3 regions of the Virgibacillus siamensis genome follow, and region 1 is predicted to be linked to each of the others. Evidence: predicted binding sites of a transcription regulator. Region 1 holds the regulator's gene; each other region holds the start of a gene.
What was found. The regulator LexA, encoded in region 1, represses DNA repair genes until DNA is damaged. The targets are predictions, from matches to a motif close to CGAACATATGTTCG.

Region 1 (7,812 bases):
AATATGCTACACTTAAAGATCTTGGGGTGGAAGTATATTCCGTTTCAACAGATACACATTTTGTTCATAAAGCATGGCACGATCATTCAGAGGCAATCAATAAAATTGAATATACAATGATTGGTGACCCTTCACAAACCATTACTCGTAATTTCGATGTACTGGACGAAGATTTAGGTCTTGCACAACGCGGTACGTTCATTATTGACCCGGATGGTGTCGTACAGGCAGCTGAAATTAATGCAGACGGTATCGGCCGTGATGCAAGCGTACTTGTCGGCAAAGTTAAAGCAGCACAATATGTTCGCAATAACCCTGGCGAAGTTTGCCCGGCAAAATGGGAAGAAGGTTCTGAAACACTTGAACCAAGTCTTGACCTCGTAGGAAAAATTTAAGGGGGATACATCCAGATGCTAAATCAAGATATAAAAGCAAAATTAGCCCAATATATGCAATTGATGGAGGGCGATGTGCTGCTGAAAGTAAGTGCGGGATCTGATAAACTTTCCCGTGAAATGGTGGAGCTGGTGGATGAGCTCGCCGCTATGTCATCCAATATTAAAGTGGAAAAAACTGAATTGAAGAGAACGCCAAGCTTTAGTGTAAACCGTATTGGTGAAGACACCGGCATAACATTTGCCGGTGTTCCGCTTGGACATGAATTCACTTCCTTGGTATTGGCATTGCTGCAAGTTAGTGGAAGGGCTCCAAAAGAGGAACAGAACGTAATTGATCAGATTAAAGCTTTGGAAGGTACGTATCATTTTGAAACCTATGTTAGCCTGAGCTGTCAAAAATGCCCTGAAGTTGTACAGGCAATGAACTTAATGACTGTTCTAAATCCTAACATTTCACATACGATGATTGACGGTGCTGCTTTTAAAGATGAAGCGGAAAACGTCATGGCTGTACCTTCCGTATTCCTTAATGGAGAAGCATTCGGTGACGGCCGGATGACAGTCGAAGAAATACTTGCAAAGTTGGGTAGTGCACCAGACGCTTCAGAATTTGAGAATAAAGACCCGTTTGATGTTCTTGTTATCGGAGGAGGCCCGGCAAGTGCAAGTGCTGCAATCTATGCAGCTCGTAAAGGTATTCGTACAGGAATGGTCGCTGAACGTTTGGGCGGTCAGGTTAATGACACCGCCGGAATTGAAAATTTTATCAGTGTTAAACATACCGTGGGACCTAAATTTGCTTCAAACCTTGAAGAACATGTGAAAGACTATGAAATTGATGTGATGAATTCACAGCGTGCCAAAGGATTGGAGAAGAAGAAGGATTCAGTCGAAATTGAATTGGAAAATGGTGCAGTTCTCAAAAGCAGGTCTGTTATCCTTTCCACAGGTGCACGCTGGCGCAAGATTGGTGTGCCCGGCGAGGATGAATTTAGAAACAAGGGTGTAGCATATTGCCCCCATTGTGATGGACCGCTGTTTGAAGGAAAAGACGTTGCCGTTATCGGTGGAGGAAATTCTGGTGTTGAGGCAGCAATTGACTTGGCGGGAATTGTAAAACATGTAACAGTTCTTGAATTTGGTTCAGAGCTGAAAGCAGATTCAGTCTTGCAGGATCGTCTTCACAGTCTGCCGAATGTAAGGGTACTGACGAATGCAAAAACAACAGAAATTACCGGAAAAGACAATGTAAACGGACTAAGTTATGTGGATCGTGCTACAGAGGAACAACAACACATTGATCTGGACGGTGTATTTGTTCAGATAGGTCTTCTGCCAAATACAGATTGGCTTGGTGAATCTGTTGAACGTAATAAATTTGGTGAAATTGTTGTAGACAGAGATGGAGCAACGAACGTACCAGGTGTTTATGCAGCAGGGGATTGTACCGACGATCGAAACAAGCAGATAATTATTTCCATGGGATCCGGAGCAAATGCAGCCTTAAATGCATTCGATTATCTCATCCGAAATCCACGCAGCAGTTTTGTAATGAATTAAATTACCCCAAATCCCTCATTAGCTTAAAAAAGCATGGGGGATTTTTTTGTGAATTCATTTTTGATAATTATAAAAATATGTATAATGTAATTGAGCGAACGTTCAATTGTTCTTGCTCAAGATTAACTTACAAGGGTGTTTCTCCGGAGGAATTTGGTAATGAACACACACTACCATAGTGACCATGTGGGAGGTAATTTCCATCTTCAAAAGAATTATGGTGTGACGATTGCTGCCCATAAATGGGAGGCTGATTTAATTAATTCATGTGATCACGAGGCCTGTAGCGCGGAATGGCTGGACCAGCCGGTAGAACCGTACCGGGTAGATAAGAAACTATCCAATAACGATGAAATTAATATAGGCAGCAGAACCTTAAAAGTTATACACACCGGGACACACGCTCTGGCATATTTCTTTGTATGACCCGGAAGAAAAGATATTAATTGGTGGAAATCTTTTTCACAAAAATGATGTTGGATGGTTAAATATCTTTCGGGAAGGCGTTGCATCCATTCAGCGATCTATGGAAAGTTTGGAGCATTTATCCATGCTTCAGATTAGGCAGGTATATTCAGGGCATGGACCTCAAATCGATAATCCTGAGACAGCCCTCGATACTGCACGGAAGCTCCACTGTCATAATGACAATGGAACATATTTAGCCTTTTTGACGTAATTTTAAGAATAATAGTGTCATTACGTATGCAATAAAGACCACCGCCACATCAATCAAACTCAGGTAAAGCAGATTCATCCCCTTATGAAGGCGGACCATGTCAATGGAAATCATCAGCAAACCGTATCCGTATGCAAATAAAAAACAGCCGATGACCGAATAAATCCAGAAGCTCTTCTTATGGTTCGTACAATATTGATACAGCAGCATAAACACAACCGGAAACAGAACCGCTGAAACAGATATTCCCTGTGGAAGCAAGTAGAATAGGCTGTGTGGATGGTTAAAGTAATTACCGGACGTTAAAAAACTGTCAATCATATACCAAAGGACATGCGTAAAAAAGCCAAAAAAAGCAATTTCAAACACTCTTTTCCGGTCGACAAGGAACAGCCATGCAATCAATGGAACAATTACAGTTGCGAGGTTAAGCCAGAAATAGCCTGTCCCCATATTTGAATATAATTGCCAATGTTCTTTGATCAGACCACCGAGTTCCTCTTTCATGTTGAAAATTTTCATATATAAATCGTGCTGGTTCACTGGCTGCACCTCGCTTCATATTAATCTTACTAGTAGCTTAGCCAGTCTTGAAAATTCTATTCAATCCGTGAATCTGTTATAAGCAGGCTGTAATCTTAAGATAACCCCTTCGATAATGAATGAATCACCCGGTCAATTTCTTTCCGTACTTTTTTATAGTCAACTTTTTTCCATTCTCTAAGGGAAGGAATAAAAGAAGGATTACCTGATTGTTCAATTTTGTTCAATAGCAATAATATCATGCCACGATCTCGGTGTTGCAGATGTTCTTTAAAATCATGGTTTTCAGGGTTCGTAATTTCCTTAAGTTGCTGCAGCAATTCATCTGAATAGGTATCTTTTTCGATTTCCCAACCTGTTTCAGAGAATACGAGAAGAGGTAACCTATAATCATATTCGGTTTCCAGATAATGATGTTTGATCATCCAGTCGATTTTCGCTTTTACTGTTTCAAGAGGTTCGTCTCGAAAAGCACCGTATACCGGGCAGCAATCTAAATTCAATTCCAATACTTTTTTCTCTCTTGATCCTTTTAATATTTTTGCTAGTAAATTTCGTCCGCCAGTCATGATTATGGGATCCGCCGCACGCAATATCGTCCGGATATCCGAGTGTGGCAACCGTTTAATATTTTTCGTATCCAATTGGAAGCGGACACGATTAACTTTGCGTGACATAATTTACCACCCTTTCCGTGTGTGTACGTTAATTATAGTATAACATGGTATTTTTTATGGTATGGGTGGAGGAGAGTAATGCCTGATATTATAGATGAATCAGTAAGAACGCGACAATAAAAAGAGGATGTTTTATAAAAATGTCGAATTTTAGTTAGATAGAGGTTTTTTTAACTTCGAAGCATGACTAACAACGTATCGTCAATGCATATATATTGATATTCTAAAAATTTGGATGGAGGAATGTTGATGGAATTGTATTATGAGGTTCATGGGACTGGCCATCCGGTTGTTCTTATTACTGGAGGGGCCGATACGCGGAACTGGAAATTTATCACACCTTTATTAGCAAAACACTGCCAAGTTGTTGCGTTTGATTTACATGGTGCCGGTAAATCACCGAATCCTGCTGGACCATTTAATTATGTTGAGGATTTGCTCTCACTTATTGATTTTCTTGGGTTCGATGAAGTGACACTCATCGGCCATTCAATGGGCGGTCAAATCGCTGCGGAATTTGCACTGAATTATCCGGATAGAGTATCCACTTTGATTATGATTGCTCCTGCATTGAACGGGTTTAAGTATTCACAGGAATTTAATGACTATATCAAGGAGATCAACGCGGCAGCTCCTGATATCGATCATATGATTGAGATTTCTCTCAGTGCCCCGTTGTACAATGTTGTTATGTCCAGTTCCAACAAGGATTTGATGGTTCAAATGTTACGACACCATATGACTCGTATGTTTGAATGGCCAACATATGAAATGGTCTGGTCACAACCGCCGACAAATGAAAGATTGGGAGATTTAACTGCTAAAACGTTGCTGTTAATTGGCCTGGAAGATTCGGCTGATAATCTGCGTGTTGCAGAATACTATGAAAATCATTCAAACACTAAAGTTATTAGAATTCCTGATGTAGACCATATGGTAACTTTCACACATCCTGAAGTTCTTTCCGACTATATCACAAATTTTATTCAACTGAATTGATGAGGTAAGTCCATTAAAAATGCCTTATCTCTTAACGGCTGAAAAGAGGTAAGGTATTTTTTACTTGTTACGGGGAAACCAACGCCGCTGCGATTTAATAGATTGACTTTCACTTCGCTATATCTTATTGTATATAATAATTCCAAGTTATTTTATAGGAAATGAGGGATATATATGGCGATACCAGGTACTGTGATGAAAGATGAAAGCAAACAAAACCATCCGTTACTTCCATCTCCACAGAAAACATTAATCTTGACAGGAATAATTATTATTGCTCTTTTGAGTTATGCCATCTTTAATACTGCGGGACTGCAGAATATGATAACCATGTGGGTTGGTCTCCTGTTAGGTCTAACACTTTTTCATGCCCGGTTTGGTTTTACTTCAGCTTTCAGAAGGCTGCTGTCTGTCGGCAATGGTCAAGCAATGCGTGCTCATATGATTATGATGGCGGTAGCATGTACGCTGTTTGCTCCAATTCTGTCGATGGGGCTTGGTTTTTTTGGAAACGATCCATCAGGATATGTTTCTCCGGTAGGAACAAGCGTGGTCGTAGGGGCATTTATATTCGGTATCGGGATGCAGTTGGGAGGCGGATGCGCATCAGGAACATTGTATGCAGTTGGCGGTGGCCGTTCCGCGATGTTCGTAACATTGATTGCATTTATTATTGGTTCTGTGCTGGGTGCATGGCATTGGAATTTTTGGGTGAATGAAACACCATCATTTCCTTCAATTTCCCTGGCAACAAGCACTGATTTGGGTTACGCCGGCGCCTGGGCCGTGCAATTATTGCTTTTTGTACTCATATTTGGTGCAGCGTATTATTTTGATAAAAAACGAACACCGCCAACGATAAAGCCGCTTCCAAGCGGGAAAGGCTGGACTCGTATTCCGCGTGGTTCCTGGCCATTATGGGTTGCAGCCATTTTACTGGCAGTTTTTAACGCTTTGACATTATTGGTCAGAGGGACCCCATGGGGCGTTACATCGGCTTTTGCATTATGGGGATCTAAAATAGCAATGTTCTTCGGCATAGATGTCACCAAGTGGGTATATTGGTCTGGTGAACGTGCCGCTTCGTTGGATCAATCCGTATTAATGCACTCAACTAGCGTGTTGGATTTCGGTGTCATTCTTGGTGCCTTTTTAGCTTCAACAGCAGGTGGTATTTTTACACTGAAAAAACTTGGTCTTAAACGGATTTCTGCTGCTGTAATTGGTGGCATCCTGATGGGCTACGGTTCACGAATCGCATTTGGCTGTAATATCGGTGCATATTTTGGCGGCATCGCTTCCTTCAGCCTCCATGGATGGGTTTGGATGATTATGGCGTTGGCCGGAACATTCATCGCTCTTTATTTACGGCCATTGTTTGGAATGTCTGTACCAAAACCAAAAGATACATTTTGTTAATGATAAAAAAGTGATCCCTTTTCTGATTTGGAAAAGGGATCACTTTTTTTGGTTTTTAATCCATTAATGAATATTCCGGTACAGCCCGATTACTTTTCCAAGTATCGTCACATTTGGATAGATTAGCGGGTCCATTGTGGCATTTTCCGGTTGCAGACGTATTTGATTGGTTTCCTTGAAGAACCGTTTAACTGTTGCTTCATCCTCCTCAGTCATCGCAACAACAATCTCACCGTTCTGTGCAGTGTTTTGTTGTTTTACAATAACCATGTCACCATCTAAGATACCAGCTTCAATCATACTCTCACCCTCGATAACCAGAACGAACAAATTATCGTCGGGACCGGCACTTGAGCTCGGAAGCGGCACAAACTCTTCGATATTTTCGACAGCAGTAATCGGCAGCCCGGCGGTAACTTTACCAATCACTGGCGCATAAACCGCTTCTTCTTTCGGTATGTTCATATCTTCTGACAGATCCAGGACTTCAATTGCCCTTGGTTTAGTTGGGTCTCTTCTAATAAATCCTTTGCTCTCCAGTCTGGCAAGATGACCGTGCACAGTGGAACTTGAAGCAAGTCCTACCGCTACTGCGATTTCACGAACGGATGGCGGATACCCTTTTTCTTTTACCTGTTCCTTAATATAGTCGAGAATTGCCTGCTGCCTTTTGGAAAGTTTGTTCATCTATTAAACACCTCGCGCATAATATTTATTAATGATAGTTTATCATTCAATATATAGAAAAGCAAACATTCGTTCGAAAAAAAGCTTGACAAGATCATTTGTTCGTATATAATAAATACAGAGAAGGCGAACAAAGGTTCTAATACAAAAAGGAAGGGACTGATAAATATGTTTGAAAAGATTTCCAAGACAGATATATTTTATATAGTTGCTTTTGCATTGGCGTTAGCTTTTTTATATTTTACAATGATTACAAGCGCATAATGTAGGGAGATATTCAATTGAGAGCTATCATATATTGCAGGGTTAGTACAAATAAGAAGACACAGGAAACATCACTGGCACGACAGAAAGAAGAACTGACAAAACTTGCTGACAGAAATAATTTTTCTATTATATCGATTATTGAAGAGCGGGAAAGCGGCTATGAGATGGACCGTGATGGTATTTTTTCAATGCTGGATTATTTTGCAGGCGGGGAAGCAGATGTCTTGCTGATACAGGATGAGACAAGACTGGGCAGAGGAAATACAAAAATTGCGCTGTTCCATCAATTGCAGAAATTGCATGTTTCGATTTATACGAGTTTGCACGGAGGCGAATTAGAGGTTTCAGAATCAGACTCCATGGTATTGCAAATTGTAGGGATTGTGGAAGAATACCAGCGTAAACTGCAAAATGCAAAGATCAGGCGCGGAATGAAGCGGGCTGTTCGGGATGGATTTGATCCGGCAAAAAATTTATCCAACCGGCACCAGGCATCCGGCCGTGACCGAATAGCATTTCCAATGGATGAGGTTGTTCAATTAAGACAGAAGGAAATGACATTCAATGAAATCACGAAGCGTAT
Region 2 (7,812 bases), 200 kb from region 1:
GTAAAGTTGGTGTGGCAATTGATTCACTCCATGATATGGAGCAGCTTCTTGATCAAATACCGCTTGATCAGGTGAGCACATCGATGACGATTAATGCACCTGCTTCCGTTTTACTGTGCATGTACATAGCTGTTGGAGAAAAACAAGGTGTTCCATATGAAAAACTGACTGGCACTATTCAGAATGATATTTTGAAAGAGTATATTGCACGCGGAACATATATTTTTCCGCCAAAACCTTCGATGCGGTTAATTACGAATATTTTTGAATACTGTCAGCAGCATGTACCGAAATTTAATACAATCAGCATATCTGGCTATCATATACGCGAGGCTGGTTCTACAGCAGTTCAGGAGGCTGCATTCACCATCGCTAACGGGATGGCATATGTTGATGCCGCGCTTCAGGCGGGGCTTGATGTTGATGCATTTGCCCCAAGGCTTGCATTCTTCTTCAATGCGCATAATAATTTCTTTGAAGAAGTGGCTAAATTTCGCGCTGCAAGACGAATATGGGCAAAAATCATGAAAGAAAAGTATCAAGCCAAAAATCCGAAAAGCTGGAAAATGCGTTTCCATACTCAGACAGGCGGTTCGACACTTACAGCACAACAGCCTGACAATAACATTGTACGTGTCACGCTTCAGGCACTTGCCGCGGTTTTGGGCGGGACCCAAAGTCTTCACACTAATTCCCGGGATGAGGCATTATCACTGCCAACAGAGGATTCGGCACGGATTGCACTTCGTACACAGCAAATCATTGCGAATGAAAGTGGTGCAGCAGATACGGTTGATCCATTAGGTGGTTCTTATTATGTGGAAGAACTGACAGACCGAATGGAAAATGAAGTTAAAAAATACCTTGACCAAATTTCTGATATAGGCGGGGCTGTGCAGGCAGTAGAAGAAGGGTTTATGCAGCGTGAAATTCATCATAATGCCTATGAAACACAGAAAAAGATTGAAAAAGAGGAAGAAATCATTGTCGGTTTGAACAAATATCAACTTGACGAAGAAGTAAATCCGGACCTTCTTAAAGTAGATGAGGCACTGGAGCAAGCTCAAATAGATTCGCTTGAAAATACCAGGCAGCTGCGAAATCAGCAAGATGTTGACCGGACTTTGTCTGCAATCCGCGAAAATTCCAAGGATCCGAATGCAAATTTAATCCCATTTATTTTAGATGCTGTTAAAGCTTATGCCACAGTAGGGGAAATTTGTAATGTGTTACGACAAGAGTTTGGTGAATATACGGGAGCTTAACAGGGGGAATTGAGATGAAGAAAATACGTGTTTTAATCGCAAAACCCGGGCTGGATGGTCACGACAGAGGAGCGTTGGTTATCGCCCAGGCATTGCGGGATCATGGAATGGAAGTAATCTACACCGGACTCAGACAGTCTCCAGTTCAAATAGTCCAAGCCGCTATTCAGGAGGATGTTGATGTTATCGGCCTTTCATCACTGTCAGGTGCACATAAAACCTTATTTCCAAAAGTTATTGAGGTTCTCAAAGAACGTGACGCCGAAGATATACCGGTTGTTGGGGGAGGCGTGATTCCCGCTGAGGATATTCCATTTTTGCTGGATAAAGGGGTAAGCAAGATTTTTACTAGCGGTTCCTCAACAGAAGCTCTGGCTGTTTATATTAAACAACTGATTGATCCGGATTCCGACCAGGCGGAAGCACCAAATAAAGTTTCACATATTGGGATTGCTGTTGATACAATCGAAAAGGCACTGCCGTTTTATACCGATACACTTGGGCTTGAACTGGAAGGTGTGGAGTCAGTAGAGTCGGAAGGTGTAAAGGTTGCCTTTTTAAAAATCGGTGATTCACGGTTTGAATTGCTGGAACCAACCAATGATCAATCGTCAATTAAAAAATTTATTGATAAAAAAGGAGAAGGAATTCACCATATTGCGTTGGATGTTAATGATGTTGATAAAAGAATTGAGACACTCAAGACTCGTGGTATTCCGTTAATCAATCAAGAGTCAAAACCGGGTGCACATAACAGCCAAATTGCATTCATTCATCCGAAGGCAGCACATGGTGTTCTTTTTGAACTCTGTCAGCAACAAGAGGGAAGTGATTCGTAATGGATATTTTTGATAAAATTAATGAGCTTTATGACAAACGCAGAAAGGTAGAACTTGGCGGTGGGGATAACCGAATTGATAAACAGCATGCGAAAGGAAAACTGACCGCCAGAGAACGAATTGATTATTTACTGGATGAAGGTTCATTCGTTGAATTGAATCCGTTTATGGAACATCGGGAAACAGACTTTGGTATGGGTGACTTAAACGGAAATGGGGAAGGCGTTGTTACCGGATATGGAAAAATAGAGGGACGCCCCGTTTATCTGTTTGCTCAGGACTTTACCGTATATGGTGGAGCACTTGGTGAAATGCATGGTAAAAAGATTGCAGCCGTAATGGACCTTGCCGCCAAAAACGGTGTTCCGTTTATTGGACTTAATGATTCCGGCGGTGCAAGAATTCAGGAAGGTGTATCGTCCCTTGATGGATATGGACAGGTATTTTACCGTAACTCTATTTATTCAGGTGTTATTCCGCAAATTTCCGTCATCATGGGTCCGAGTGCCGGGGGAGCTGTTTATTCACCTGCGATAACGGATTTTGTCATTATGGTTGAAAAAACTTCCCAGATGTTTATTACCGGACCGAAAGTGATTGAAACAGTAACAGGAGAAACCATTTCATCCGAGGAATTAGGTGGAGCACACGTACATAATTCCAAGAGCGGGAACGCGCATATTAAAGCAGAAAGTGAAGAACAAGCATTGGACCACGTGAAAGAATTAATTGGCTATTTACCAGCCAATAATCAGGAAAAACCAGCATTAAAAGATTTTAACGTAAATGATGAAACGCGTCCTGATTTGACTGATATTGTACCATTTAATGCCACTCGTCCATATGATGTCAAAAAAGTAATTGAACAAGTGGTGGATCCGGATAGTTTTTATGAAATCCATAAAGATTTTGCCAAAAATATTGTTGTTGGCTTTGCTCGGATTAATGGTCAGACAGTCGGACTGGTCTGCAACCAGCCTAAATATATGGCTGGTGGCCTGGACATTGATTCCAGTGATAAAGCTGCCCGTTTTATCCGTTTCTGTGATTCCTTTAACATTGCATTAATCACATTTGAAGATGTAACCGGATTTTTCCCTGGTGTGAAGCAGGAACATGGTGGAATTATTCGGCATGGTGCCAAAATTTTATATGCGTATTCAGAAGCAACTGTACCAAAAATAACTGTTATTACAAGAAAAGCATTTGGCGGCGCATATGTCGCACTGAACAGTAAATCGATTGGGGCAGATCTGGTATTTGCCTGGCCGAATGCGGAAATTGCAGTTATGGGTCCTGAGGGTGCAGCGAATATCATTTTTGCCAAAGAAATCACGGACAGTGAAAATCCGGAGGCAACACGTCAGGAGAAGATTGACACTTATCGTGAAAAATTTGCAAATCCATATGTAGCAGCCGGACTGGGAATGATTGATGACGTGATTGACCCACGGGAAACACGGGTAAAACTGATTCAGTCTTTGGAGATGCTTTATCATAAAACCGAAGAACGTCCGACAAAAAAACATGGAAATATTCCACTTTAATCAGACCAGGAGGTACAACGATGACAGTTATTAATAAAGACAGACTGATTGATGAATTTTTTGAACTCGTTCAAATTGACTCGGAAACAAAACACGAAACAAAAATTGCCGAGGTACTGACCAAAAAGTTCATAGACTTAGGTTTGGAAGTTACAGAAGATAACAGTAAGGATACAACGGGGCATGGCGCCGGTAATCTGATCTGCACGTTAAAAGGAACTAAACAGGATGCAGATCCAATTTATTTCACATCCCATATGGATACGGTTGTTCCCGGAAACGGCATCAAACCTTCCATAGACGATGGATACATTGTATCTGACGGGACTACGATTTTAGGAGCTGACGATAAAGCCGGGCTTGCGGCAATATTCGAAACAATACGTACGTTAAAGGAAAATAATATAGAGCACGGCGATATACAATTTGTAATTACTGTTGGGGAAGAGTCTGGTCTTGTTGGGGCAAAGGCATTGGATGGCTCTCTTCTGAATGCTAAATATGGTTATGCAATTGACAGTAATGGAACAGTTGGTGACATCATCGTTGCAGCACCAACTCAAGCGAAACTGTTTGCAACGGTAAAGGGAAGGACAGCACATGCAGGGGTAGCGCCGGAAAAGGGAGTTTCCGCAATTACCTTGACTGCTAAAGCTATAGCCAAAATGCCGCTCGGCCGAATTGACGAGGATACTACCGCAAATATCGGCCGGTTTGAAGGCGGCAAGCAAACGAATATTGTGTGTGATCATGTCGAGGTACTTGCTGAAGCAAGATCACTGATTCCGGACAAAATGGAAGAACAGGTTGCCAAAATGAAGGATGCTTTTGAAACAACTGCTCAGGAACTTGGTGGATCTGCAGATGTTGAAGTTACTGTTATGTACCCGGGATTTAAGCAGCAGGACGGTGATGAAGTAGTTGAAGTGGCAAAACGTGCTGCTAAAAAAATCGGCCGTGAAAGCAAATTGCTGAAAAGTGGCGGCGGAAGCGATGCAAATGTTATTGCAGGATTAGGAATACCAACAGTAAATCTGGCAGTTGGTTATGAAGAAATTCATACAACGAATGAGCGGATTCCGGTCGATGAATTGGTCAAAATCACGGAAATGGTCACTGCTATTGTGGAAGAGGCAGCCAAATAATTTTATATTCAGCCGAGGCATTCACAGTGAAAATAACTCCTATGTATCCATCATAGGGGTTATTTTATGTTATAATTTAATTAACAAACGGATGTTCGCAAAGGATGTTATGCATGCAGCAATGGTATCCAAAAAAAGGCAGGGTTATTTTTCATGTGGACATGAATTCATTTTATGCATCTGTCGAGATGGCGTATAACCCGAAATTAAAGGGCATCCCTTTGGCAATCGCTGGAAATCCCGAAGAACGAAAGGGGATTGTTGTAACAAGCAGTTATGAAGCGAGAGCAAAAGGGGTTAAAACAACAATGCCGTTATGGCAAGCAAGACGATTATGTCCGGAATTGCTGGTGCTCCGCCCGAATTTCGATCGATATCGTACCGCTTCCCGTGAGATTTTTAAAATGATGGCCGGAATTACCGCGCTTGTGCAGCCAGTCTCCATTGATGAGGGGTACATGGACGTCACAGACTGTCAAGAACTTGGGAACCCACTGGAAATTGCCAAGAATCTTCAAGGCAGAATAAAACGGGAGTTGGATTTGCCGAGCAGTATTGGAATTGCGCCAAATAAATTTTTGGCTAAAATGGCCTCCGATATGAAAAAGCCGATGGGGATAACCGTATTGCGCAAAAGGGATTTGTCTCGTAAACTTTGGCCGTTGCCGATAGCGGAAATGTACGGTGTTGGTGAAAAAACTGCTGCAAAACTGCAGGGAATCAATATAAACACAATTGGGGACTTGGCAAACGGTGATTTATATCAATTAAAACAGGTGCTTGGTATTAACGGTGAACGTCTGCAAAACCGTGCTAATGGAATTGATACAAGACCAGTTGATCCTGACGCTGTTCATGAATTCAAAAGTATCGGAAGTTCACAAACATTGCCGGCTGATACTACAGATGATGCTGAAATTCGCAAACTGATGAATCTGCTTGCCGAAAATGTGGAACGCCGCATGAAACGCAAACAAGCAGCAGGAAAAAGTATCCAGATTACAATCCGTTATTATGACCGGAGAACAATCACCCGCAGCAAAAAGCTGCACAGCTATATTGAAAATAAACAAGATATTTTGTATTTCGCCAATGAATTGCTGCAAAAGCACTGGAATTTAGACCCAATTCGTTTACTTGGAATAACCGTCCAGGATGTAGAGGAGAAAAGGTATATAGCTCAACAATTAAGTTTGTTTACGTATGAAAAGGAAGCAAAGAAGGAAAATCTGTATGAAGCTATTGAAAAGCTCAACGAAAAATACGGAAATAGTACGTTTAAGCAATTAAAAAATGAGCAAAAAGATGATCAACAGCCCAGAACGAGTTTTCAAAAGGACTTTTTGGATGACTATAAAGATTGAAGTCGATAAATCATTGAGTTGTACCGTGCTATTCAGTAATACATTTATGTTACTATATATAAAAGGTTTTAATGCATAGTGAAAATAATAATAGAGAAGAGGGGATTAAAAATGAATGTAAGATTTCCAATTGGGGAATTACAAGTTCCGAACGAAGTATCATTGGAGAATGTTCAGGAATGGCTAAAAGAAATTGAAACGTACACGATGCGATTGAGAGAAACGGTTGACGCATTAAGTGACGAGGAATTAAGCAAAACATATCGTGATGGCAGTTGGACAGTTCGTCAGCTTGTTCATCATATTGCCGATTCTCAGTTGAATATGTATCAACGTTTAAAGCTCGCTTTAACAGATGAGAATCCAACAGTACCAGCTTTTGATCAAGAAAAGTGGGCTATTCAACCGGATACAAAGCTTCCTGTTGAAAGTTCCATTAAAATGCTGGAAGGTATAAATGCGCGTATCGTATCTTTAGGGCACACCTTAACGGAAGAGCAATTGGATCGGGCTTTTACGCACCGGCAAAACGGTAAAATAACAGTTGCGACAAAGGTTGCAAAATTAGCTTGGCACGAAGAGCACCACCTGGAACATATAAAAATTGCGTTGAATAATTAGTAATATGAATAAAGGCTGATCAACAGTAATTAATCAGACCTTTTATAAAAAAATGCATAACCCTCAGGAGAATGAATCCATTTTGATTAAATTTTTATTCAAAATGGATTTTTTTGTTTCTCGACATTCGCAGTGTTAAACGAGTACAGAGGTTTTGAAAAACTTCCGTCTCAGGGTAGAAATAAAGCGAAGTGTATTTCCGCAGCGGTCGACTAACACTCCCGGAATTTTAAGATTCCAATTAGAAACGTTTCATGTACATCACTATTGGCAGTTTAAGACTATTTTATTGGTGCGATACATACCATCCGATCACCAGTCTAAGGACGTAATTTTTTAAAATAGAAAATTATAAATTTACCGTTGAATAATTATACATATTTATGTATAATTATTCTCAAATCATTTTTCGAGGAGAGATATTCATGAGGGTAGGTATTATCGGGGCAAGTGGTTATGGAGGGGGAGAACTCCTTCGAAATTTACATAACCATCCAAATGTTTCGCTTGAATTACTTGTTTCCAACTCAACTCAGGGCGAACAATTAACGGAACAATTTCCGCAGTTCCACACTATTCTTGACTTGCCATTGAATGGGTTTAATGCAAGTGAAATTAGTGAACAGGTCGATATTTTATTTTTTGCAACTCCAGCCGGTATAGCCAAAAATCATGCCCCCGATTTTGCGGATAAAGGGATTCAATGTATTGATTTGTCAGGGGATTTTCGTTTGAAAAACGGCAGTATATACATGGAATGGTATAAAAATACACCTGCGCCACAGGAATATCTGGAAAAAGCAACATATGGACTGCCTGAATTATACCGGAACAAAATAAAAAAGAGTTCGTTTATATCCAATCCCGGTTGTTATCCAACAGCGGCAATGTTAGGGATGGCACCCGCACTGAAATCAAATTTGGCGAACCTTTCCGTTCCAATTATTGTTGATGGGAAAACAGGTGTATCCGGAGCAGGCAGGAAACCATCAACGGGAATTATCTATGCAGAGATAAACGAAAATACGAAA
Region 3 (7,812 bases), 490 kb from region 1:
CATTGCAAAAAATAATGGGAGCGAAATTGGTATAATCTTTGACATCCTCCCAATCATTTTCCAGTGAGGCCAAAATAACGCCATCAATCTGTTTCGTTTTGACGAGATCCAGATAAACCAGTTCGCGTTGTTTATCATACATCGTCTGACACACAACGAGCTGCAGCCCATGATCGGCAGCCATATTTTCCATAACTTCAACCATTTTGCTGAAAAATGGATTGGAAATTCTCGGAATCAGCACTGCAATCGTTTGTGTCGTTTGTTTCCGCAAGCGCTGGGCGGTCGAATTCGGCACATACAGCAATTCCTCCATCGCCTTTTGTACCAGCGCCTTCTTTCCCTCTGCCACATACGGATGGTCATTTAACACCCGTGACACAGTCGTCTTCGAAACCCCAGCTAATTTTGCAACATCTTCAATCGTCGACATTTCCCGCTTATGACTCCCTCCTTCACCCTGAAATCGTTTTCATATAAATGCTAAATAAAAACGATCTCCTTAATTAGATATGAAATCGATTTCAGTTGTCATTATATAATATCTGAATATAATGTCAATACGTTTATTAAAATTTTCAAAACTAGGTGAATTTGCTGTTTATGGGTACGTTTTATGTAGCACAAGAAAAGAAGCTGGGGTAAAAATGTTTTATCCAAAGAAAAACCAGAATTAGAAAATGGATGATAGAAACGTTCCGGAAATATCCTTCATCCGGTAATTTGCTAATTGTTCATCTTTGAGGATTACACATTTTTAATATGCCCCAGCCTCTGCCCATTATTTTTTAATCGGTATCCAAATCTCACTGTAATAATCTGCTGATGATGGATCCTTATCGCTTAGGTAAACCTCCAACTCAGGTCCATCTGCATGTTCATAACCGGTTGCGGGGAACCATTCGGAAAAAATACGTTCCCACACTTTCGGCATCGCGTCGGGCATTGCCCCGTGAACAGGAAAGACTGCCCATGAAGCGCCAGGAATTGTCGCCTTTTCCCAATCGTCAGGTATTTGATCCACATTTTTTTCCGCACCAATCAGATACCTGATATTTTCCTGTTTCTCATCAAATTCCAGGCAAATGCCAAGCAGCCCGAGTGATCCACAGTTTTTCGAAAGTTCTTCAGCAAAGCCATCTTGGTTCGACCTGACCCAAAAATCAGCTATCTTCCGATGGTTTTCTCCGCTGATTGTTGACGTACGTATACTCTTGCCAATTACCGTGAATGGTTCTTTTTCCACAATCTTGTAATCCATCTCCACATCACCCTTTAACTGTATTTGAAAGGAAAGTTTCGGATAAGCCTTCAACGACTGGCTGTTCTTCCTCGCCGCAGTCGGACTGATTCCGTGAATTCGGCGAAATGCTTTGGCAAAAGACTCCGGACTCTCGTAACCATATTTCATTGCCACCTCAATTACTTTCGATTCGGAATGTACAAGTTCCTGTGCTGCCACGGTAATCCGGCGGTTTCGAATATATTCACTTATCGAAAAACCAGTCAGCATGCTGAACATCCGCTGGAAATGAAACTTTGACATATACGCGCACGCAGCAATGTCGTTAATTTGAAGTTCATTATCCAAATTGGATTCCACATACTCAATCGCATCCAGCATGCGTTGAAGTCCTTCCATGTTACGCCCCCCCTTCAATGAATAATCTAACAGGATCCCTTCAGCTCTTCCGGACTTTTTATGCTCGTTTATGACCGGGTGTACTGGAAAAGCATGTTTCCTTTTGACAATCTAGTAAAGGTTGATATTTTCGTGCTGATGGTCGATAACTCCCCGATAAAAGTTGATTCCTGCCACAGGAAGGTTGATACTAATATCGCGATAGTTGATATTGCCGGGTTGAGGTCGATATTCCGTCCTGTTACAGATAAAATGGTAAAACATTATAATAGTTTCCCTTCACAATAGTATGTTCGCTCATTCTACCAATACAGCATGAATATAGTGAATCGTTTCAAAAGCTGACAGATGGTCCTGCCGATTTTGGAAATAGGATGCTTGAATAGCTTGGGGTGATAAATGCTCGCTGATCTGTAATCCAGTTCCCTCCAAAAGTTCACGGATTTTAGCGAAGGAATAGCTTGATTGCATTGGTTCGCCGCCCGCCTCTGCCATTTTCACCATGTTCTGTACTCTGTCGGAAAATCCTTTTTCATAAAAAAGCCCTTCATCCGCATAATCAAACACAATGGAACTCCCCATCTGCATCTCAGAAAATAACGATTGAATCAGCAGTGCAAGCTCCTTTTTTTTCAAATAATAGGAAACGCCCAACAAACTGAAAAAAGTTTTTCTGGCAGGGTCGAACCCCTTATCAATAAGCTTTTGGAGTGAAAATCCTTTTGTAAAATCCATGGAGATAAAATGCAGGTTATCCGGAATCATAAAATTCTTTTCCGCCAGCCGATTCCTTTTAAATTGCTGTGTTGCCGGATGGTCAATCTCAAAAACTTCCAAAGACGCTTCCAAATCCGGGTGCCGGTAACAAAATGTGTCCAAACCTGCTCCCAGAATGACATACTGCTCAGTGCCTTCGTCCAGCGCATTACTCAAAACTTTTTCACAATATGCAGCACGCGCCAGCGTTGTTGAAGAAAGCTGAACCTGTGTAATCCATTTTAACATTTCTTCCGGATCATCCTTATATTTTTCAGCAATGTCCCTGTTGAAAAATTCAACGCCGCTGATCATATTTTCCCGAATGTCCTGGAACTCCCGCTCAGAAATTAACGCCCTGACAATGTAGTCATCAAAAATCTTTGGTTCACCAAATTGACTATGATACGCCCTACCAAATGCCGAAACCAATGAAGTTATGCTAGATTCACCCTGCTTCATACACAAACACCCCTAAAAAAATAGAATTCTCCCGCCATGGAGAATTCTATTATATAACAAAAATAATAAAAGTAAATAATAGCATAAATTGATTTTTTTGTCAATTTTATTGACTCATTACTTCCCTATTTCTACACAAACTTATACATCAAAATATCATCTGCATACTCATTTTCATTTAATTTAAATTCGTTAACTTTCCTGCCTTCTTCAACAAAACCCATACGTTTATACAATGCAATAGCCCGATGATTCGTTGAAAAAACTCCCAAACACACTTTTTCAATGAAAGGATTCGCTTCCGCCCAGTCCAATAATGCTTGAACTAGCAATTTTCCTATTCCCATGTTCCTGCACTCTTTACGAATCATCATCCCAAAGGCCCCGGTATGTGCCATTCTTTTCCTGTCCGGAGAATGAAAACTGATCCAGCCGACAACTTCACCGTGAATTTCCGCTACAATAATGGTTTCCCTTTCATTCTGTAAAAAATTCCCGATCCATTCCCTTTGTTGTTGTGTTGTCAGATCATACTCTTCAGATAATGTAATTAAAAACTCATGTTCATCCATAACGGATTTCATTATTTCTAAAATTTCTCCGGCATCACCCAGTTTTCCTGTGCGCAGAATACATTTATCTGTTTTCAAACGTTTTCACTCCTTTCTGCTTTGCCTTTAACGCCATCAACAGGCAATCCCGATATTCCCCTTCATGCCATTCATGTCCCGGCAGCACCCGAACCTTATAGAACCCGCATTTTTCATAGCATCTTATAGCTCGTTTATTGGATAGCTGCGGATCAAGTATCACGTTGTGTGCCTGTTTCTTATCTGTCAAAAATTCCACTATACCCCGGACAAGCAGTGTTCCGATTCCTTTGTTCCAATAATCAGGTTCACCAATGAATTGATCAATTCCATATGTATTTTCCTGCTCATCAAAATCATTGATTGTACTTGTTTGTTTATTTACCGGATAAAACTGAATGTAGCCAATTGCTGCTTCTCCGTATAAAACCAAACATTTGAAAACACCATTATCCTTCCCGTAAAACGCTTTTTCTACTTTTGCCAAATCAAACGGGTTGTCCCGGCCTTCATAATATTCCAGTACAGCAGGATCGGAAAGCCACTTCACCAACAATTGTTTATCCCTTTCTTGCAGGTACCTAATTTTCAGTTTTCCTGTTTCAAATAACAGTAAAATCACCCTCAATGCCAATCCCCGCCTTTTTACACTAAAGGCTTAATCGAATATAAAGTCCGTTCCGCCCCAAATCGCATCACAATTGTAAAATATACCGAAAATCCGACCGCTGCAATTTTCGGATAGTACATCTTGTTGTTGCAAGCATGGTTATCCCCCAATCATTAACCCGTACAGATCATAATTATATTGCCGTCCGGATCACTGACATTAAAATACGAAAAATCATCAAACCGAATAATTTCGCTTTCAATCGGATATCCCAGCTCCTTAACAAATACATACGCCTTCTCAATATCTTCGGTGTGAAAATTAAACAATGGATACTCGGATGGGACGATTTCCTTTTTCTCACCGGTTGGCCCAGCATCCAATGTCAAGCCTGTGTATTGGTTGAGCGTCATATTGTGAACTGGTTCTTTGACTTCAGACAAATCAACCTGCTCATTCAATAGTCTGCTGTACCACCTTACTGAATTCTTCAAATCACTGACATGCACAAAAACGGTATTCATTTTGTTCTTAATTGGAATCATAGCCACACCCCTTATTATTTTACAATCAATCTCCCTATCTCCTTTATTACAATTCGACATAAACACCCTATTCCCTCTTATAAATTTAATGTTAATAGAAATTCCATCAGGGAAATAATGCAGAATTGCACTGTTCCACGGTCATTATCGTATAGACTGCGGCTTTAGGGAAAAGCTAAAACTAAAATTAAATTCGAAGGGGTGACCTGTTAATGGAGTGGAGTTGGATTTGGAAAGGAATATTGATTGTACTGGTCGGCACCCTGCTTTTACGAATAGCTGGCAGAAAAACAATATCACAAATGACATTGGCCGAAACAATTATCATGATTTCAATTGGAACAGCACTTGTACAGCCTATTGCTGATAAAAACATTTGGATTGCCATCGGAACCGGCGCAGTACTCGTTTTGACACTGATTGTTATGGAATTTGGCCAGCTCAAATTCGATGGACTGGAAAAACTGATAACCGGAAAATCCAAAGTTTTGATTGAAAATGGATCATTGAATGAAAAAACAATGGCAAAGCTGCGAATGACCGTTGATCAACTTGAAATGAATTTGAGGCAAAAAAATGTAACGAGTATAAACGATGTGCAATGGGCTACACTTGAACCAAACGGACAACTGGGTTATACGTTAAAAGAAGATGCACAACCCGTTACGAAGAAGGAGTTCAAACAATTACAGCAAGCCACAACCAAATCTAATGAACAACAAATAGAGCAGCTTAACAACCAATTGCATCAGATTAAACAGCAATTAAACCAAAATAACATTTTTGCAGAAGTTAAAAACAAGGAGCATAAGAATACACCCCCGGAACACCTGCAATAGAATCCACTTAAATTAAAGTGGCTGGGACATTACAAAACGTGTTATTAAAAAGACGAACAATTAGAGAATTAGCGTAGGAAATATACGGAGACTCCTGCGGGAAGTAAAGCCTAGATGAGACCCCGCAGTGCGACGAGCACTACTTCCACCGAATATGCTTCGAGTTGCGAGGAGTGCTGCTTCATTGAAACACTTGCAACACGACGAGCACCCAGCACGAGGAGGCTCAACAGCTGCCCGCGGTAAAGAAGACACTGCGAAAGCTTGCTTAAGCAGATGTCGCACTTATGCTCGAAAGTGAAAGCGAAGTATATTTCCGGAGCGGCTAGACGCTCCATTTTCTAATTGGTTGTTCGTTTTTTTCTTTGGATAACACACTTTTGTCCCAGCCGCTTTATATTTTCATTAGTTTAGATTAATTTCAATACTTTCCGTTCCAAAGAACCCTGTTTGGCAATGCAAAACGGAACCTTTAAGATTTAATTCTTTTGGCACTTCAAAAACAACTTTTCCAGATTTACTCAGGCCGGGATTGATTTGCTGCAGGAAGAAATCTGTTCCATTCTCTCCCATTGCCATCATCACCTGTCCATCTGTCACAGGGTCATAGGTCGTTCCGTCAGATGACATGATTTGAAAGTAGCTCGAATCAATCATCAGTGGCTCCTTCTGTCCATTTTTTATTGCCACATCAAGAACGACATATTTACCACTTGTTTTAGCATTTTCAATAAATTCATTTCCGCTGTCAATTTCACTGGTCGTTTTAACATGGTTAACAGTAAATCCAACATTTGCAACAGTAGCAGTTTCACCGATTCCGGCTTTTTTGATTGTTGACTCCTTATCTTGCTTCATAGCATCATTATTGGCCAAATTTTCCTGTTTCGTCTGATCCGCTCCCCCTTCTGCGGTGTTAGACGTATCTCCTCCACTGGCAAAAATACCAATTAAAATTCCTAAAACAACTACTGCTCCAATCGCAGTCAAGCAGCCAGTAAATAATTTCTTCATTTCTAATTACCCCCTAATTATTTTGTAATCTTATCGTAACAATTAGGGTATGCAAAAAAATGCACTCCTTCTGAAGAGGGATTTCCTAATCCGGAATTCACAATCAGAAAAGATCATGTTATAATCGAACAAATGTTCCACAAGCAGGTGATGAAATTGAGTAATGACCGAGGTTCAAAGAAATGGATTGGCTCTACAATGATGATCCCGGAGCATGTCAAGATGTTAAGGGAGATTTTTGCAGAGATGGAGTTCAGAAAAAAACCAATCATTGATGAACAGCAGAAAGAAGAAATCAACATGAAACTGCAATGTGCTATTCATAATGATTTGACGATTGAAGTGGTATTCTTTGCAAATCATGATGTAACAGTAGTCAAGGCAAAAATCAGCGAGATAAATTTAGAACAAAAAACGTTGTACCTTAAACACCCGACAACAAATAAACTTACTTTCGATGCAATATTGGAAGTAACCATTTTATAACGGATAAATGATTATCTAAAATTATACAATACTTTATTTCTCCGCTTTTGCTTTGATTATCAAAAAATGAGGGTTGTTCATGAGATATTGATAAGATTTTTTATGTGCTTGCTTCATCTTTGGGTGCGGATGTGGTTCAACCAGCTTTTCCAGGATGAAAAAATGCACTGTTTCTCTTATTATATCCTGCATTGGCCTGCGGTAAAAGCTGACATCAATCGTGATGTTCGGTTTTTTCCATGTGTCCGTTAATGACTGTGTTTCAAAATAATCCGTGCACGAAAACCTGGTAAAATCCATAAATGGATGGTGGACTGAAAACAGGAATGTTCCTTCATTTTTAATGACCCGATTAAGTTCCTGAAACGTCGGCGTCCATTCTTTTACATAATGCATGGTAAGGGAACTGATAATGATATCAAAGGAATGGTCTTCAAAAGGCAATGCCTCCTGAAGGTCATGACAAAAGATTTCCGCGTGATTCCCTAATCTATTTTTCGCTTCCTGTACCATTTCAGGACTGACATCTATACCGGTAACTTCTGCCCCGCGCTTCACGAGTTTTTCTGCATACCACCCAGCTGCACATCCAGCATCCAGGATCTTCATTCCAGTTAAATCATCAGGCAGCTCCTCCAGCATAGCCGGACGCTCATAATAAGCGTTATATGGGCTTGCCTCATCAATATCATTTTGATATGTACCTGCCAGTTTGTCATAAGTATCTTTTGCTGAGTGGTTCATTAAGGTATTACCCCCTTGGAAAGAAATAATGGCAGAAAAGCCAACCCCTTCCTCAAAGGAGTCAGCTTTTCCAATAAGTTACGTACGTTAAATCGGTTTAACTAATTTTACCATTTCCTAACTA

Region 2: B1K71_RS10975 (DNA polymerase IV) is a predicted target of LexA. The motif match lies at 4,881-4,894, and genes of this name have one in related genera.
Region 3: B1K71_RS07310 (YolD-like family protein) is a predicted target of LexA. The motif match lies at 6,584-6,597, and genes of this name have one in related genera.

The regions. Positions count from the first base shown of each region.
Region 1 covers NZ_FUIH01000007.1:1,230,191-1,238,002, forward strand. The annotation lists gene ahpC (alkyl hydroperoxide reductase subunit C) at 1-395, shown strand, start outside; gene ahpF (alkyl hydroperoxide reductase subunit F) at 411-1,958, shown strand; gene B1K71_RS20155 (MBL fold metallo-hydrolase) at 2,118-2,384, shown strand; gene B1K71_RS09870 (hypothetical protein) at 2,620-3,180, opposite strand; gene B1K71_RS09875 (RQC-minor-1 family DNA-binding protein) at 3,276-3,857, opposite strand; gene B1K71_RS09880 (alpha/beta fold hydrolase) at 4,107-4,856, shown strand; gene B1K71_RS09885 (YeeE/YedE family protein) at 5,031-6,275, shown strand; gene lexA (transcriptional repressor LexA) at 6,339-6,962, opposite strand; gene B1K71_RS09895 (YneB family resolvase-like protein) at 7,244-7,812, shown strand, end outside.
Region 2 covers NZ_FUIH01000007.1:1,430,737-1,438,548, reverse strand. The annotation lists gene B1K71_RS10995 (acyl-CoA mutase large subunit family protein) at 1-1,265, shown strand, start outside; gene mce (methylmalonyl-CoA epimerase) at 1,280-2,104, shown strand; gene B1K71_RS10985 (acyl-CoA carboxylase subunit beta) at 2,104-3,651, shown strand; gene B1K71_RS10980 (M20/M25/M40 family metallo-hydrolase) at 3,672-4,796, shown strand; gene B1K71_RS10975 (DNA polymerase IV) at 4,910-6,160, shown strand; gene B1K71_RS10970 (YfiT family bacillithiol transferase) at 6,272-6,781, shown strand; gene argC (N-acetyl-gamma-glutamyl-phosphate reductase) at 7,207-7,812, shown strand, end outside.
Region 3 covers NZ_FUIH01000007.1:737,357-745,168, reverse strand. The annotation lists gene B1K71_RS07355 (LacI family DNA-binding transcriptional regulator) at 1-433, opposite strand, end outside; gene B1K71_RS07350 (AraC family transcriptional regulator) at 782-1,642, opposite strand; gene B1K71_RS07340 (class I SAM-dependent methyltransferase) at 1,940-2,860, opposite strand; gene B1K71_RS07335 (GNAT family N-acetyltransferase) at 2,992-3,510, opposite strand; gene B1K71_RS07330 (GNAT family N-acetyltransferase) at 3,497-4,072, opposite strand; gene B1K71_RS07325 (VOC family protein) at 4,234-4,605, opposite strand; gene B1K71_RS07320 (DUF421 domain-containing protein) at 4,818-5,444, shown strand; gene B1K71_RS07315 (DUF4352 domain-containing protein) at 5,850-6,458, opposite strand; gene B1K71_RS07310 (YolD-like family protein) at 6,615-6,944, shown strand; gene B1K71_RS07305 (class I SAM-dependent methyltransferase) at 6,978-7,688, opposite strand; gene B1K71_RS07300 (endo-1,4-beta-xylanase) at 7,796-7,812, opposite strand, start outside.